DNA from 3 places in the Rothia sp. HMSC069C10 genome. Region 1 is predicted to be linked to each of the others. Evidence: predicted binding sites of a transcription regulator. Region 1 holds the regulator's gene; each other region holds the start of a gene.
What was found. The regulator LexA, encoded in region 1, represses DNA repair genes until DNA is damaged. The targets are predictions, from matches to a motif close to TCGAACANNTGTTCGA.

Region 1 (5,555 bases):
GACGAGGCCCATGAACTGGTGGACCGCGTGACCGGTGCGGTGTCTGGTTCTTTGACGGTTGCGATGGTTCGCCGCGCGGCGCGTAGCGTGAAGAAGCATTCGAAGGCTGATTCCGGTGCCCTGGAAATGGCGGCAGGCACCCTGGAGACCGCTTTCGAGGGGCTTGCCGAGGGTCTGCTGAAGGGCCTGGACGGCCGCCTTTTGACCGCGATTTCTGCGGTGAATGATGCCGCCCGCACCGCCCTGTCCGACACCAAGCCGGACGGTCAGGACGTTGATGCCGGCCTGCAGATGGCGCGCTCGCGTGTCTCTGAGGTACACGATATGAGTAGCCGCATTCTGGAGGCTTCTGCCGAGCAGGATGTGCTGTGGATTTCTCGTCAGGGCGGCTGGGAAAACGGCCGCTATGTTGCCGCTTCCGATACCGACCCTGCGACCCTGAACATTGCGCCGCTGAGCGTTGGATTGCAGCTGCGTGACGGACTCTTTGCTGACCGCACCGTGATTTTGACGAGCGCGACCCTGACGGTGGGGGACTCTTTTGATGTTGCCGCTGGCGCCCTGGGACTGCAGGGCGAGGGCGCGCCCCGCTGGACGAGCATCGACGTGGGTTCGCCGTTCGACTACCGCAAGCAGGGCATCATGTACGTTGCCGGGGATTTGAAGCCTCCGGGATTTGGCGTGCACGAGGGCCAATTGGAGCGCCTGCGTGAGCTGTGCGAGGCGTCCGAGGGCGGCGCCCTGGGACTGTTCTCCTCGAAACGTGCCGCCGAGCGTGCTGCCGAGTACATGCGCGAGCATAGCGACCTGAACATCCTTCTGCAGGGCGAGTCTTCGCTCAAGGCTCTGGTGGAGGAGTTCAGCGAGGACGTCGACTCGTGCCTGTTCGGCACGATGAGCCTGTGGCAGGGCGTGGACGTTCCGGGCGACTCGTGCCGTCTGGTGGTGATGGACCGTATTCCGTTCCCGCGCCCGGATGATCCGATTGCGCAGGCTCGTACGGAGGCTGTGAACCGTCACCGCGGTAATGGCTTTATGGCGGTTTCTGCTCACCATGCGGCGATTCGTATGGCGCAGGGCGCAGGCCGCCTGATCCGTTCGGTGTCTGACCGTGGCGTGGTGGCTGTGCTGGATTCTCGCGTGGCAACCAAGCGTTACGGTGGTTTCTTGATGAAGGCGATGCCGCCGATGTGGTCGACGCAGAATAAGGCGGCGGTGACCGGTGCGCTGGCTCGTCTTTCGGCGAGTATTGATCGTTAGCTCGGGTGGGCTCCAGTCCTGGCGGCGCCGCCCCCTCCGCTTTGGAGATATCTGCTTTTGAAATATAAAAATCACCCTGGTGATACGTGAACATTCACGTATCACCAGGGTGATTTTTTATATAGAGCTAAGAGCTTAGCGTTATGTCTCTAGAGGCTGCGCAGCACGGAGACGACCTTACCCATGACGGTTGCGCGGTCGCCCATAATCGGCTCGTAGTTGGCGTTGCGCGGCATGAGCCAGGTGTGGCCGTCGACCTGACGGAACACCTTCACGGTTGCCTCATCGTCGAGCAGCGCAGCAACGATATCGCCGTTGTCGGCGGTGTGCTGCTCGCGGACAACCACCCAGTCGCCGTCGCAAATCGCGGCGTCAATCATGGAATCGCCCTTGACCTTGAGCATGAAGAGCTTGCCGCTACCGACCAGCTGGCGGGGCAGAGCGAGCACATCCTCCACGGACTGCTCGGCGGTGATGGGACCGCCCGCTGCAATACGTCCAACCAGGGGAACGGGTACGAGGTCTTCGTCGCCGACTTCGAAGTTCGGCAGCTCGGGCAGGGACGAGGAGGAGCTACCGTGCATGCCGACGCCGTTCTCATCCAGCACCTCAATGGCGCGGGGGAGCTTGGGGTCGCGGCGAATGTAGCCCATGGTCTCGAGACGACCGAGCTGGTGGGTGACCGAGGACAGGGACGCAAGACCCACCATGTCACCAATCTGGCGCATGGACGGCGGGTAACCCTTCTGTTCAATCTCGGTGCGGATCGCGTCAAGAATCTTCTGCTGGCGCGCGGTCAGCGCCGGACGGGGTGCTGTTGCCATTTCTTTTCCTTCGGTCTGTACTCCGGCCTTTGTATTTCCGGTCGGGGCACGGATGGGTGCTTCACACGTTTTCTGGTGGTGTCCTAAAAATTTTTTGGTTCTGCCGAAATGGGTCTTATCTCGTCAGGGGGTGGAGGAATTCTATCCGTGCCGAAGCGATACCGGAGCGATACACAGGCAACGAGTATGCGCCTCCGCCCTACATAGCAATACTCAGCCAGCAGCACCTGCGGTCGATACAGAACCAAGCTGTAACGAATACAGAAACCTGCTGTGAGTAGGACTCATCAGGAGCGTGTGGAACGTCTCTTGACACCAGTGTAGAACACTACACCGAAAAACTCAAACAAATATTCTAGATTTTTTCTTTGAAACTCGAAGAAATTTTTAGTACATCTCTGCTAGACTTTAGAACAAGAGTTCGTATATACTCTTGAATCTCTCCTGAAATTCAGGATTTACGGGTGGATGTTCGAAAAATATTCGAAGATTCGACCCTGAGTATTCCGGGAGAGGAGAGTGAATGAGTGTTCGAATGTATTCGAATCCTCTGCCTCTCTCTTCGAATAATCTACCTCGGATGCTCTAGCGAGCATCTGGCGAAGAGAGAGCGCAGGGGATGGGGTGCTGGGGCGACCCAGCGCAGCCCGGTGCACCCGACGCTCTGACCTAACTAGAGAATAGCTACCCAATAGTTATCGCCTAACAATCACCACTCCATAGTTATCACTCAACTAGGACCTCCGAGCGGGTATCGCTCGGCATTGCTAGACCCGCGGGGCAACCCCGGGGCGAGCTGAGAGAAAGGAACCACAATGACTACTGCAGCACCTATTGCTTCTCAAGGCACTTCTGCACACCTTCCGGCAGGTTTGGTGGTACTTCACCCCGCCCGCACCGCGTCCGTCCGCACCGTGTCTGCCCGCACCGTGCAGGGGCGTTCTCGTGCGGCTCATGCACTCCGTCCCGCGCAGGTGGCTCAGCCCGCCCACGCTCCCGCTACTTCTGCCCAGGCACCTGCGCAGGTTCGCCCTGTAGTTTCTGAGGTACAGGCTGCTTCTGATGTGCAGGCACCTAGTGCGAAGAGCGTTCTTCTTGCTAAGGGCGGCGAGCTTCTGCGCGCGGTTCCCGCTTCTATTCGTCGTCTTGGCACTGTGCGCGGTTTTCTGAAGGGCCTGCCTCTGCTGACTTTGGCGGCGCTGATTGTGCTCGGCGCTATTAGCTTCTTTGGCCCGGCGGCTTCAGCCTCCGTGGAGAATGCTTCGGCGACTCGAACCGTCGTTGTGGTCAAGCACGGCGAGACCCTGTGGGATATTGCTCAGGCGGTGGATCCGCACGGTGACACCCGTGATACTGTGGTTCGTATTATGGAGTTGAACTCGTTGACCAGCACCTCTGTTGATGCCGGTCAGCGTCTGGAAATTCCTCAGACTCAGCGCTAAGCATGGACCCGCGTGTGGTTGGCTTCTGCATGAGGTTGATGTCTTGACTCCGAATCCTCTATCTCTCAAGCTAGAGCGCTTGAGTCGAATTCTTGAGCCTATGAAATAGGAGCGCACCGATGCCTGTTCCCATTGAATCCACACCCGCCGAAACTGAATCTGTACAGGAAACTGAATCTGTACAGAATGCTCAGACCGCTCGTCCTGTGGTTGCCGTTTTGGGGGAGCCCGGAACTCGTGGCGCCCTGGTGAAGCTTCTTCAGGATGCGGGGGCGGAGGTCATCGTGACCGCTGTGCCAGAGCAGCTGCGTGAGGCTGACGGCATGGTGGTTACCGGCGGTGCGAGCTCTCTTGAAGCATACGAAGACCTGAAAGCTAAGGACGCTGAGCGCGTGATTGGTCGCCGTGTTGCTGGCGGTCGTCCGGTGCTGGTTGCCGGTGCGGCACTGAGCTGCCTCTTCGATTCGGTTACGGTGGAGCATCCGCAGATGGGGCAGGTTCAGGTGCAGTGTATGGGGGAGTGGCCCGGTGAGAGCGTGGAGCTTTCTACCCGCGACTTGGTGCCCGGTGTTTCTGCCCTGCGTTCTTCCTCCGATAGTGCGCTGCTCAAGGATCTTGAGGGCGAGGCTCACTTCAAATCTGAGCACGGCGTTTTTGAGTGGGCTTTTGACCAGAGCATTGAATATATTGCCCCTCCGGCAGTGACTTGGACTGTCACCGAGCCCGCCTATATCGCGGCGGTTGAGAACGGTCCGCTGACGGCGGTGCAGTTCTGCCCGGTGGGTTCTGGTGAGCTGGGTGCAGAGTTTATGCGCCGCTGGGTCGCCTCCCTGGCGGTGACCGGTCGCCTGTCTTCTGGCGACTCCGCTACTGCTGCAGGAGGTAACTAATGTCTGCACCCGTTCTTGAACTTCTGCCCGCTGTTGATATTTCTGAAGGCTATGCGGTGCGCCCGGTGGGCGGCACCCTATCCGGTGGTGAGCAGCGCCTCGACCCGGTGGAGGCGGCTCTGACCTGGGTGAAGGCTGGTGCCCGCTGGATCCACCTGGTTGACCTTGACCTGGCGTTTGGACGCGGTACGAATACCGAGGTTCTGGCTGAGGTTGTCGCCGCCGTCCGTGCCGAGAACACCCGAATGAGCTCCACCCCGGTTCGTATTCAGGTCAGCGGTGGCGTGCGTAATGCTGAGAGCCTGGAGCGCGCCCTGAGTCTGAATCCGGACCGCGTGAACGTGACCAGTGCGGCTCTGGCGGATTCTTCCTGGCTTGAAGACACCCTGGCTCGCTACGCTGATTCTGATCTTCTTGCCCTCGGGCTCGATGCCCGCTACAACCCCGAGCGGGGTTGGGTGACGGTGGCTCGCGGTACCGACTGGTCGGGCCCTGACCTGGCGGAGGCGCTGGCTTGGCTGGAGGGCGCGGGCGTGCGCCGCTATATCGTTACGGATGTGAGCAAGGACGGTTCTCTGGCGGGTCCCGGTGCGGAGCTGCTGGATGAGGTGCTTGCCCAGAGCGCCTGTCGGGTGGTGGCGTCCGGTGGTGTGGCATCGCTGGCTGATCTTGAGAAGCTGCGTTCCATGGTGCCTTATGGGCTGGAGGGCGTGGTGCTTGGTAAGGCACTGTACGTGGGCAACTTTAGTTTTGAGCAGGCTCTTGAGGCTGCCGGCTCCCGCTCCCGCTAAATTTGGTTCCTGCTAAAGCTGCCGGCTTGCTCTAGCCCGCATATCTAGCCCGGGTAGATTCCTTGTCCGCACAGGCTTATATACGACGAAGCCCCGTCTTCCTCATCGTGAGGGAGACGGGGCTTCGCTGTGAATAGACCGGGTACGGTTTAGTACACCGGGCCGGTGAGCTTTTCGCCGGGGCCCTTGCCGGGCTCGTCCGGGAAGGGGGATGCTTCGCGGAATGCGAGCTGCAGGGTGCGCAGGCCGTCGCGCAGGGGCGCTGCGTGCTGGGAGCCGATTTCGGGTGCTGCGGCGGTGACGAGGCCTGCCAGCGCGGTGATGAGCTTGCGTGCTTCGTCGAGGTCC
Region 2 (5,555 bases), on a different contig from region 1:
ACGCTGACGGTCGTGACGTGTCGTGGCTGTGGGATGTTGACTTCGACAGCTTGAAGAAGACCGGCGTGCAGATGGTTTCGGGTGTGCGCGCCTGGGATATGGCGCTGCGCCTGGAGCATGACGGCGTGAAGGTTGATGAGGTCAACGAGAACCTCGCCGATGCGCTCAAGGGCTTCATCGCCTCCAGCGGTAACGCGCCCATGCGTATTTTCTGCACCTACACCGCAATGCTGGCTCTGCGTGAAGAGCTCGCAAAGATCACTGACGTTGAGAGGGTCTCCTAATGACGGCAACTCACACTTTTGAGGGCACCCCCGCCTCCGGCCCCAATAACGGTAAGACTCTGCGTATTCTGCAGCTGTACCCGCTCGACATGAACATTTACGGCGACTGGGGTAACACTCTGGCGTTGGCTCGTCGCGCGCAGGCGCACGGCTTTGACGTGCAGATTCTGGACCACAACCCCGGTCAGCCTTTCCCGGAAGATGTTGACATCATTCTGGGTGGCGGCGGCCAGGACTCGGGTCAGTCCGTGATTCAGGATGACCTGCACGCGAACGGTGACACGCTGCGCTCGCTGGCTGAGGCTGGCGTGCCGATGCTCGTCATTTGTGGCCTGTACCAGCTGTTCGGCAAGGAATTCCGCACCCGTGAGGGTGAGGTGCTGAAGGGTATCGGCATTTTTGATGCGCACACGGTCGGCGGCGATGACCGCCTGATCGGCAACATTGTTGAGGAGTCTGAGGAGTTCGGCACCGTGATTGGTTTTGAAAACCACTCGGGCCTGACTTACCTGGGTTCCGGCTGCACCCCGCTGGCTACCGTCACCAAGGGTGAGGGTAACAACGTGACCGATACGTATGAGGGTGCGCGCGTGCACAACGTGATTGGCACCTACCTGCACGGTTCGCTGCTGCCGAAGAACCCGAAGATTTCGGACTACCTGATTGAGCAGGCGGCTCAGCGTAAGTTTGGCGAGTTCACGCCGAACACGATTGACGACTCGCTGGTGGAGAAGGCGCGCGCTTCGGCTGCGTCTCGCCCCCGCTAGCCTATTCCTGGTGGTGGCGTGCACTTTCTGAGGTGGTGTGCGCCTCCGCTACGGTATAGTTGATTGAGTTATAGTACAGTGCGCGGGGCGTTTCGCCGTGTCCGTGCAGAGGTTTTGACTAAGGGAGATACGAATGTCCGGTCACTCTAAATGGGCGACTACTAAGCACAAGAAGGCTGCTATCGACGCTAAGCGCGCGAAGGCTTTCGCGAAGTTCATTAAGGCAATTGAAGTTGCGGCACGTATGGGCGGCGCTGATATTGCTGGTAACCCCGCTCTTGACCTGGCTGTGTCGAAGGCGAAGAAGAACTCCGTTCCTAACGACAACATTGACCGCGCAATCAAGCGTGGCGCTGGTCTGACCGGTGAGACCATTGACTACACCGAAATCATGTACGAAGCACGCGGCCCGCAGGGTACCGCTCTGTACATTGAGTGTCTGACCGATAACCGTAACCGTGCAGCGTCTGAGGTTCGCCTGGCTGTGACCCGTAACGGTGGCACCATGGCTGATCAGGGTTCGGTTGCGTTCCTGTTCGAGCGTAAGGGCGTTGCTGAGGTCACCAAGACTGACGGTCTGACCGAGGACGACGTTCTGATGGCTGTTCTGGATGCAGGCGCCGAAGAGGTTCTGGACGAGGGCGACGTGTTCACCGTTGTTTCCGCACCGACCGACCTGCCCGAGATCCGTAAGGCACTGGACGAGGCTGGCCTGGAGTACAACAACGATGACCCGGTCTTCCGCCCGACCATGCAGGTTGACCTGGACGCTGAGGGTGCTAAGAAGTTCATGAAGCTGGCAGACGCTATTGAAGAGCTCGACGACGTTCAGAACGTCTACTCGAACGCTAACGTTTCTGCTGAGGTCATGGCAGAGCTGGAAGCTGAGTAATCACTCGGATTCTGATATCTGATGCTTGAAGAAGCCGCTCCTTTAACCGAGCCGCCGTAGGGTGGCTGGTTGGGGGAGTGGCTTCTTAGCGTCTTGGGGCTATTTGGGGGATGCGCTGGGTGCTTTTCGCGGGGCGCACGGTGGCTGTACTTGTGGTGACTGTGCTCGTTATGACCGCGCTCGTGGCACGCCCCGGTGCCGGGTGCTAGGATTCTGAAGGGCTAGAATCTAGAGATTCTAGAGGGAGTTTGTCGAAAGGGGAGATGATGGCCGCCGCTCAACCTGCCGCACGCGATAGCATGCGTGAGAACCATGCTGCCACCGCCGTGGAGCGTGTGCCGGGTGCAACCCGCATCATGGGTGTTGACCCGGGCCTGACCCGCTGCGGCTTCTCCATGCTCGATATGACCGCCGACCGTAAGGCGCACTTCGTGAACGTGGGTGTTGCCGGCACAATCCCGGCGGAGTCCCTGGACCAGCGTATTCTCTGGATTTTCAACGCCGCCTCCCACTGGCTCGACACCTATAAGCCGGATGCCTTGGCGATTGAGCGTATCTTCGCTCAGGAGCAGGTGAACACGGTGATTGGTACGGCGCACGCTTCGGGTGCGGTGATTTCTGCTGCGGCGATGCGCGGCGTGCCGGTGTTCTTCCATACCCCCTCGGAGGTGAAGGCGGCGGTGACCGGTAGCGGCCGCGCCGATAAGGCGTCGGTGGGCCGTATGGTGACCCGCATTTTGGGGCTGGATTCCATGCCGAAGCCCGCTGATGCTGCTGATGCCCTGGCGATTGCGATCTGTCACGGCTGGCGTGGCGGTGGCATCGGTTCGGGCATTAACATGTCCGCTCAGACGCAGACTCACCAGGGTTCACGCCCGGCGCAGGCTCGCCGCGGCGGGTCGTTGACTCCGGCGCAGCGTGCCTGGATGGAGGCGGAGGCGCGCGCTCGCCGCTAGAGGCGCATTCGTGGGCTTTTTCGTACCTCTTGCTGGCTCGCATGTATTCGCTAAGAAGTTCGAATATATGCTTGATTTCAGAAGAAATATTCTAATATACTTGTAGTGTCTCCCCGTTGAACTGGGGGAGTGCGTTCTGTGGGTGCCGGAGTGCCCGGTGCCCTCACACTGCCGCGAGCCTCATTCCTAGGCGCGGTGTTGAAAGGTGGATAGAAATGATTGCATCCCTGACCGGTCGTGTGGCTCAGGTGGGCCTTGATCATGCGGTGATTAACGTGAACGGTTTTGGCATGCTCGTGTACGCTACCGCGCGTACTCTCTCCAAGTTGCGCACGGGTGAGGAGGCTACCGTGCTGACCACCATGATTGTGCGTGAAGAGTCGATGACTCTGTACGGTTTTTCGGAGCCTGCCGAGCGTGAAGTGTTTGACATGATGCTTTCGGTTTCCGGTATTGGTCCGCGTATTGCGCTGGCGGTGTTGAGTGTTCACACTGCCGCTGAGGTGGAGCGCGCCGTGGCGACCGGTGACGATAAGGCGTTCACGAAGGTTCCCGGTATTGGCCCGAAGGGTGCCCGCCGTATTGTGCTGGAGCTTGCCGGTAAGCTGATTCTCAGCGATGGCCAGACCGATGAGCTGCCGCTGAGCCAGGGCATTGTCTGGAAGCCGCAGGTGCTTGACGCTCTCACCTCCTTGGGCTGGAGTGAGAAGGACGCTTCCGCCGCTATTGACGCTTACGTGCAGCACAACCCTGCCGCAGAGACTGAGCCGGTGGGTGTGGCTCTGCGCGGTGTGCTCGCATCCTTGGGTACTCAGAACACGGTGGGCCGCCACTAAGCGGTGCGCCCTGTTCGACGTATCCCACTCAAACTTTTGTGAAAGAAGAATTCTATGAGCCAGAATCCCTATGAGCCGCAGCCCGCGGCGTCCCTGGTTTCCGGCGGGTATTTTCCCGGTCAGGTGCCCGGCACTCAGGCGTCTTCAACTCCCGCCCAGCGCCTGGTGGCGATGGAAGAAGAGCCTGAAGAGAAGATGATTGAGGCGGCACTGCGCCCTAAGTCTCTGGATGACTTTGTGGGTCAGCGCCGTGTGCGTCAGCAGCTGTCCCTGGTGCTGGAGGCTTCGAAGATGCGCGGCCGTAGCGCCGACCATGTGCTGCTGTCGGGCCCTCCCGGTCTGGGTAAGACCACTCTCGCGATGATTATTGCGGCAGAGATGGAGGCGCCGCTGCGCATCACCTCCGGCCCGGCGATTCAGCATTCGGGTGATTTGGCGGCGATTCTGTCTTCGCTGACTCCCGGTGAGGTGTTGTTCCTGGATGAGATTCACCGTATGAGCCGCCCGGCTGAGGAAATGCTCTACATGGCGATGGAAGATTTCCGTGTGGACATTGTGGTCGGTAAGGGTGCGGGTGCGACCTCCATTCCGCTGGAGCTACCGCAGTTCACCCTGGTGGGTGCGACGACCCGTGCGGGTCTGCTACCCGGCCCTCTGCGCGACCGTTTCGGCTTTACCGGTCACCTGGAGTTCTACTCGGTGGAGGAGTTGGAGCTGGTGCTTCGCCGTAGTGCGGGTCTGATGGATATGCAGATTACCTCCGAGGGTTTCACGGAGATTGCGGGTCGTTCCCGCGGTACGCCGCGTATTGCGAACCGTCTGCTGCGCCGTGTGCGTGACTGGGCGCTGGTGAACGGCGTGGACCGCATCAACGCGCGCGATGCCGCAACCGCCCTGGACATGTACGAGGTGGATTCGCGCGGCCTGGACCGCCTGGACCGCGCCGTGCTGGAGGCGCTGATTCACAAGTTCGGCGGCGGCCCGGTGGGTCTGTCCACCCTCGCCATTGCGGTGGGTGAAGAGACGGAGACCGTGGAGACGGTTGCCGAACCGTACCTGGTGCGTGAAGGCCTGATTGGTCGCACCCCGCGCGGTCGTGTGGCTCTGCCCGCGGCGTGGGAGCACCTCGGCTTGGAAGCACCGGAGATTCAGCTCTAGATCCGTATCAGCTCTAGGTCCGCATCAGCTTTAGCCCCGCACCAGCTGATAACACTGTAGTAGCCCGTGGGAGGTATCCGCCTCCTGCGGGCTGCTCTGCGCCCCCGGTAGCTCTTCTGCAGGCGCGGTAGCTCTTCTGCAGGCTCCATCGGGTTCTGTCCAGCTCTGTCAGTGACATAAAATTACGCCGAGAGAGTCCAAAACTCAGGTTAACCTCACAAAAACGCTGGTTCGGGGCGCTAAAGCTCATGCTCTCGCGTAGGATGGATACGTACTGTATCTACGATTCCACACCTTCTGGTACGCTCAACCCTCGCGGTGAGCGGCACGGGTGCGGATGTGAAAGTGAGACCATGGATTTTAACCTCCTGATTATGATTGCCATGATGGCGCTGCTGGCATGGATGATGTTCTCCGCCCAGAAGCGTCAGCGTAAGCAGATGGAGGAACTGCGCGCAATGCAGCAGTCTCTCGTCCCCGGCACCCAGGTGATGACTGGTTCCGGCATCTACGGCACCGTTGTCAGCACTGACCTTGAGAACAACAAGCTGCAGCTTCAGATTGCGGACGGTGTTGTTATCACCCTGGCACTGAACGCGATTATGGCCGTCGTCGAGGAGGAAGCCCCCGCGGCGCCCCTGACCGAGGACGTGTACGAGGCT
Region 3 (5,555 bases), on a different contig from region 1:
AAGCTGCCGGAGTGTACGATTTCGCCGCCGTGCTCGCCGGCGCCGGGTCCTACGTCCACGATCCAGTCGGCTTCGCGCATGGTGTCTTCGTCATGCTCAACCACAATGAGCGTGTTGCCCATGTCGCGCAGCTTAGTCAGGGTTTCGATGAGGCGGCGGTTATCGCGCTGGTGCAGACCGATGGAGGGCTCATCGAGCACGTAGAGCACGCCGACCAGGCCGGAACCAATCTGGGTTGCGAGGCGGATGCGCTGCGCCTCACCGCCGGAGAGCGTACCGGCGGAGCGTGAGAGGGTCAGGTAGTCCAGGCCCACGTCCAGCAGGAACTGCAGGCGCGCGTCAATTTCTTTGAGGACCTGTTCGCCAATCTTGGCTTCGCGGGCGCTGAGCTGCAGACCGCGCACGAAGGCGAGCGCGTCAGCCAGGGACAGGTCGGTAATGTCTGCAATGGACTTGCCGCCGACCTTCACGCCGAGGATGGTCGGGTTTAGGCGCGCGCCACCGCAGGAGGGGCAGGCGACCTGGCGCATGTACTGTTCGTAGCGGTCGCGGGCAAAGTCCGATTCGGTTTCTTCGTGCTTGCGCTTGATGTACGCCTTCACGCCTTCGAATCCGGAGGTGTAACGACGTTCGCGGCCGAATCGGTTACGGTAGGACACCTCAACCTTGTAGTCTTTGCCGTCCAGGATGGCGGCGCGGGTCTTGGCGGGCAGGTCCTTGAAGGGGGTGTTCAGGTCAAAGCCGAGCTCCTCCCCCAGGCCTGCGAGCAGGCGCAGCCAGTATTCGGTGGTTGCTTTGCCCTGCGACCAGGGTGCGATAGCGCCCTCGCCGAGGGTCAGGTCGGGGTTGGGTACGAGCAGTTCGGTGTCTACTTCCAGGCGCGAGCCGATGCCGTCGCAGGCGCTACATGCGCCGAACGGCGAGTTGAAGGAGAAGGCGCGCGGCTCGATGGTGTCGATCTGCAGCGGGTGGTTGTTGGGGCAGGCGAGGTTTTCGCTGAAGGAGCGGGTGCGTTCGGGGTCGTCCTGCTCGCGGTCCACGAAGTCGATGAGTACGCGGCCGTCGGCGAGCTTGAGCGCGGTTTCGATGGAGTCGGTCAGGCGCTGGTGAATACCGTCCTTAATGACGATGCGGTCGACGACCACCTCGATGGTGTGCTTGTACTGTTTGGCGAGCTTGGGCGGGTCGGAGAGCTGCACGGTTTCGCCGTCCACGCGGGCACGCGAATAGCCCTGGGTGAGCAGGTCCTTGAAGAGGTCTACGAACTCGCCCTTACGTGCACTGACGACGGGCGCGAGGATCTGCAGGCGGGTGCGTTCGGGGTACTCCTGCAGAATGTCCACGATCTGCTGCGGGGTCTGCTGGGTGATTTCTTCGCCACATTCGGGGCAGTGCGGGTGGCCGATGCGCGCCCAGAGCAGACGCATGTAGTCGTAGATTTCGGTGATGGTACCGACGGTTGAGCGCGGGTTCTTGGAGGTGGACTTCTGGTCGATAGACACCGCCGGGGAGAGGCCCTCGATGAAGTCTACGTCGGGCTTGTCGACCTGTCCGAGGAACATACGCGCGTAGGAGGACAGCGACTCGACGTAGCGGCGCTGACCTTCCGCAAAGATGGTGTCGAAGGCGAGGGAGGACTTACCGGAGCCGGAGAGGCCGGTGAAGACGACCATCGCATCACGCGGAATGGTGAGGTCTACGTTCTTGAGGTTGTTTTCGCGGGCACCCTGAACCCGGATACTGGTCAGGTCGTTCGCTTTGAGTGCGGTGCTACCGTGTGCCGGGCGGGGTGTCATCGAAAATCCTTTCGTCTTATCTTCGAACTTAAATTCTACACCCTCACGCCTTTCACCAGCGGGATTATGCGGCCGGTGAAGGCATGAGGGTGCAGTACTTATATGAGGTGGACTGTCAGGCGCGGTTTACCAGCCGCGGGTTCCCCACTCTTCCAGGTGGGGGCGCTCGTCGCCAAGGGTGGTGGAGCGGCCGTGGCCGGGTAGCACGATGGCGTCATCTTCGAAGCCGCCGAAGAGCTTTTCGAGCACGTTGGAGAAGAGCTCACCGAACTGCTGCAGGGAGTCGGTCTTACCCACGCCGCCGGGGAAGAGAGTGTCGCCGGTGAACAGCAGGGTTGCGGGGGTACCGTCTTCCCAGGTGGCTTCGAGGGTGTAGACGATGGATCCGGGGGTGTGGCCGGGCACGTGCAGGGCGCGGATGACGGTGTCGGAGAGGTAGAAGTCGAAGCTTTCGCCGCCGGTCAGTTCTTCTTCGACGGTGTAGTCTTCCAGTTCCTTAATCTCAGCAGCGTCAGCTGCACCCGCGGAGGTCACGGCACCGGTGAGGTGGTCGAGATCCTTAATAGCGCGGATGTGGTCCCAGTGGCCGTGGGTGACCAGGATGCCGGTCAGACCGATTGCGCGGGGCCTGATGGAGTTGAAATCCTCTTCCTTCTCCATGACGCGCACGCGGCGTTCTTCGCCGTCTGCCAGTTCAAGCTGCGGGCAGTCATTCAGGAGCGCGTCGAGAGTGAAAGCGTAGAGTTCTTCTGCGTCGTCTGCAGGGTCGATGAGCACCTGCTCGCCGGTGGCGCGCATGGTGATGAGGTAGACGCTGTTGTCCATCTCGGAGACGCTGAACGCACGGACGGTCAGTTCGGGGTTCTCGAAGATGAGGGTGGGTTCGGGGTAAGTAGTCATAGTTCCAGTGTAGGGGTTGTGACCGCACAGCATGCGCCTATGCGGTTCGCTCCCCTATCAGCGCATTCGGCGTTGAACGCGCGGGATACATGTGCGGGTTGTATGTATAGGATGCACAGGGAACAGATTCTGGAGCACGCTCGGTACGGATTGGGTTCAGCGCGGATTAGGTTTCGGCTGGATCCCGCCCGGCTGAGGTTCCACTGAAATTCAAAAGTTAAACAGAGAAGCGACTGCGCATCGATACACAGTCGCTTCTCATGACACCCAGGGGTATCTATCACTCACTCAAACACAAGCAACCCGAGGACTTTGGAAATCTCACGATTACTTGATGACTCAATAGTAGCGAACTTTTTGGGGGCTGTTTTACCACCCAATTTGGTACGGAGAGCCTGATTTAGTGACCCGCGCCTCATTGTAATCATTCTGTAATAAAAACAGGTGTTTTTTAGGGTATCCATACGTACCAATTTCATTTTTTTCGAGTTTTAGCGTGACTTATTTCACTCAAAATAATTTTAGAATTTCCCTCTTTTGGCACTTCGGTGCACCTTTAACTTAAGCTCCACACTCGGCAACCCCAAAGGTTCAATACCCAGTTTTAGCCTGGTATTCTGCGGAAGTAGAGGGTTAAGGTGAAAGTATCTTCAAGTACTTGCAACTTCATGAGCGGGAAAAAATATACTGCTCACCGTTCAAAATCTGCACAATTATTCGCGCGAGGGCAAAATCAATTGGTCTGTTTTATCCCTGTAGGCACCCTCTAAAGTAGAGGTTTTATTACAAAACAATAACATCAGCCCCACTTTCAGGTTCACTGAGTGCACCCGTTAAAACCCCTTTCAAAAAGCAAAATACCTAGTCAATGCCGTATTTTCACAAAATGCAAGACAGTGTGTCACTAAAAAATCAACCTCTACAGATTGTTTAATAAAACCTGACCTTCAAGCACAAATAGAGCCCAATTATTAACCAGCACGTACCAATTCCGCCCTCAAAACAGGCGCTCTAGAAGCCTCAATGAAAGATTGAAAGACCCCTCCACTAGGGGTTTCAGAATCCTTCACTCCCCCCGGTTGCAGCCTAGTTTCATTCTGTTTTCAAGAGCTCCGCTCCCCCGCCCTCAAGCGTTGCACACCTCGTATTCGCCCCTCATGCTTCCATGTATCTGGGGCAGAGCATTCCACAAAAGCACCATAGGGCACAGCAAAGGCAGCGTTCCTCCCCCGCTGTGGGGAAGGAGCGCCGCCTCCACTAGCTATAAATCAGCTGGAACAGCCGCCTTAGGACAGGCCGACCATCACGCCGTTCTCGTCGAAGCCGATGCGCTCAGCTGCGGGGCTCTTGCTCAGACCCGGCATAGTGCGCATGGTGCCGCAGATAGCGTAGACGTAGCCTGCACCTGCAGCCAGGCGAACCTCGCGCACGGGCAGAGTCCAGCCGGTCGGTGCGCCCTTCAGAGTTGCATCCGAAGAGATGGACAGGTGGGTCTTCGCGATAACCACGGGCAGGTGCGAGTAGCCCAGCTCAGCGAAACGCTTCAGCTGCTTAGCGGCGGCGGGAGCGATGGAGATGCCGTCCGCGCCATAGACCTTGGTCGCAACCTTCTCAATCTTGGTCTCGATGGAGTCCTCAAGATCGTAGGTGTACTTCAGATCCGAAACGTCGTCACATGCCTCAGCAACCACGTCCGCCAGGTCGGTGGTGCCCTTACCGCCCTCAGCCACACCGCGGTGGATAGCGACGCGAGCACCGGCTTCCTCAGCAATACGGCGGATGGTCTCGTGCTCGGACTCGAAGTCGGTCGGGAAGGCGTTGATTGCCACGACCGGCTGAACACCGAAGTTGCGCACAATCTCGATGTGCTTCTTCAGGTTCTCTGCGCCCTTCTCCACGTCGGAGGGGCTTTCCTGCAGCATGCCTTCGGGCAGGGGCTTGCCCGGAACGATCTTGTACAGGCCGGAGTGGGACTTCAGGGAGCGCACGGTTACGACGAGCACTGCTGCGTCCGGCTTCAGGCCGGAGACGCGGCACTTGACGTTGAAGAAACGCTCCGCACCCATATCGGCACCGAAGCCAGCCTCGGTAATCACGTAGTCGGAGTACTCCAGACCAACGTAGTCGGCGACCACGGAGGAGTTACCGGTTGCGATGTTGCCGAAGGGGCCCGCGTGAATCAGTGCGGGGGTGTGCTCCAGGGTCTGCAGCAGGTTCGGGTTGATTGCGTCTGCCAGGATGACGGACATTGCGCCGTCAGCCTTCAGATCGGCTGCGGTGACGGGCTCGCCGTCGTAGTTCAGGCCGATCACAATCTTTGCCAGGCGCTCGCGGAGGTCCTTGAAGGAGGTTGCCAGCGAGAGAATCACCATGATTTCGGAGGCGCTGGTGATGTCGAAACCGGTCTCGCGGACCACGCCGTCCATGCGTTCGCCCAGGCCCACGACGATGTTGCGCAGGGAGCGGTCGTTCATGTCGATAACGCGGCGCCACTCGATTGCGCGCGGGTCGATGCGCAGCTCGTTGCCGTGGTGCAGGTGGTTGTCGATCATGGCGGCAAGCAGGTTGTGTGCTGCGGTGACGGCGTGGAAGTCGCCGGTCAGGTGCAGGTTCAGCTTCTCCATGGGAACGATCTGGGAGTAGCCGCCGCCTGCTGCGCCGCCCTTGATGCCGAAGGTCGGGCCCATTGCGGGCTGACGCAGAGCCAGGATTGCCTTGCGGCCGGTCTGTGCGAAGCCCTGTGCGAGGGAGACGGAGGTTGCGGTCTTACCTTCACCGAGCGGGGTGGGGGTGACTGCGGTAACCACGATGTACTTGGAGCCGCGCTTGCGGGCAGTCTCTGCGTTGGTGGTTTCGTCG

Region 2: ruvA (Holliday junction branch migration protein RuvA) is a predicted target of LexA. The motif match lies at 2,959-2,974, and genes of this name have one in related genera.
Region 3: uvrA (excinuclease ABC subunit UvrA) is a predicted target of LexA. The motif match lies at 1,819-1,834, and genes of this name have one in related genera.

Annotation. Positions count from the first base shown of each region.
Region 1 covers NZ_KV808305.1:76,961-82,515, forward strand. The annotation lists gene HMPREF2842_RS07610 (ATP-dependent DNA helicase) at 1-1,260, shown strand, start outside; gene lexA (transcriptional repressor LexA) at 1,410-2,084, opposite strand; gene HMPREF2842_RS09120 (LysM peptidoglycan-binding domain-containing protein) at 2,900-3,526, shown strand; gene HMPREF2842_RS07625 (type 1 glutamine amidotransferase family protein) at 3,646-4,416, shown strand; gene HMPREF2842_RS07630 (HisA/HisF-related TIM barrel protein) at 4,416-5,207, shown strand; gene HMPREF2842_RS07635 (DUF1844 domain-containing protein) at 5,357-5,555, opposite strand, start outside.
Region 2 covers NZ_KV808301.1:343,735-349,289, reverse strand. The annotation lists gene HMPREF2842_RS06385 (Mur ligase family protein) at 1-284, shown strand, start outside; gene HMPREF2842_RS06380 (type 1 glutamine amidotransferase) at 284-1,051, shown strand; gene HMPREF2842_RS06375 (YebC/PmpR family DNA-binding transcriptional regulator) at 1,185-1,943, shown strand; gene ruvC (crossover junction endodeoxyribonuclease RuvC) at 2,210-2,899, shown strand; gene ruvA (Holliday junction branch migration protein RuvA) at 3,115-3,735, shown strand; gene ruvB (Holliday junction branch migration DNA helicase RuvB) at 3,907-4,893, shown strand; gene yajC (preprotein translocase subunit YajC) at 5,247-5,555, shown strand, end outside.
Region 3 covers NZ_KV808297.1:14,201-19,755, forward strand. The annotation lists gene uvrA (excinuclease ABC subunit UvrA) at 1-1,796, opposite strand, end outside; gene HMPREF2842_RS02405 (MBL fold metallo-hydrolase) at 1,923-2,696, opposite strand; gene HMPREF2842_RS02410 (formate--tetrahydrofolate ligase) at 3,983-5,555, opposite strand, start outside.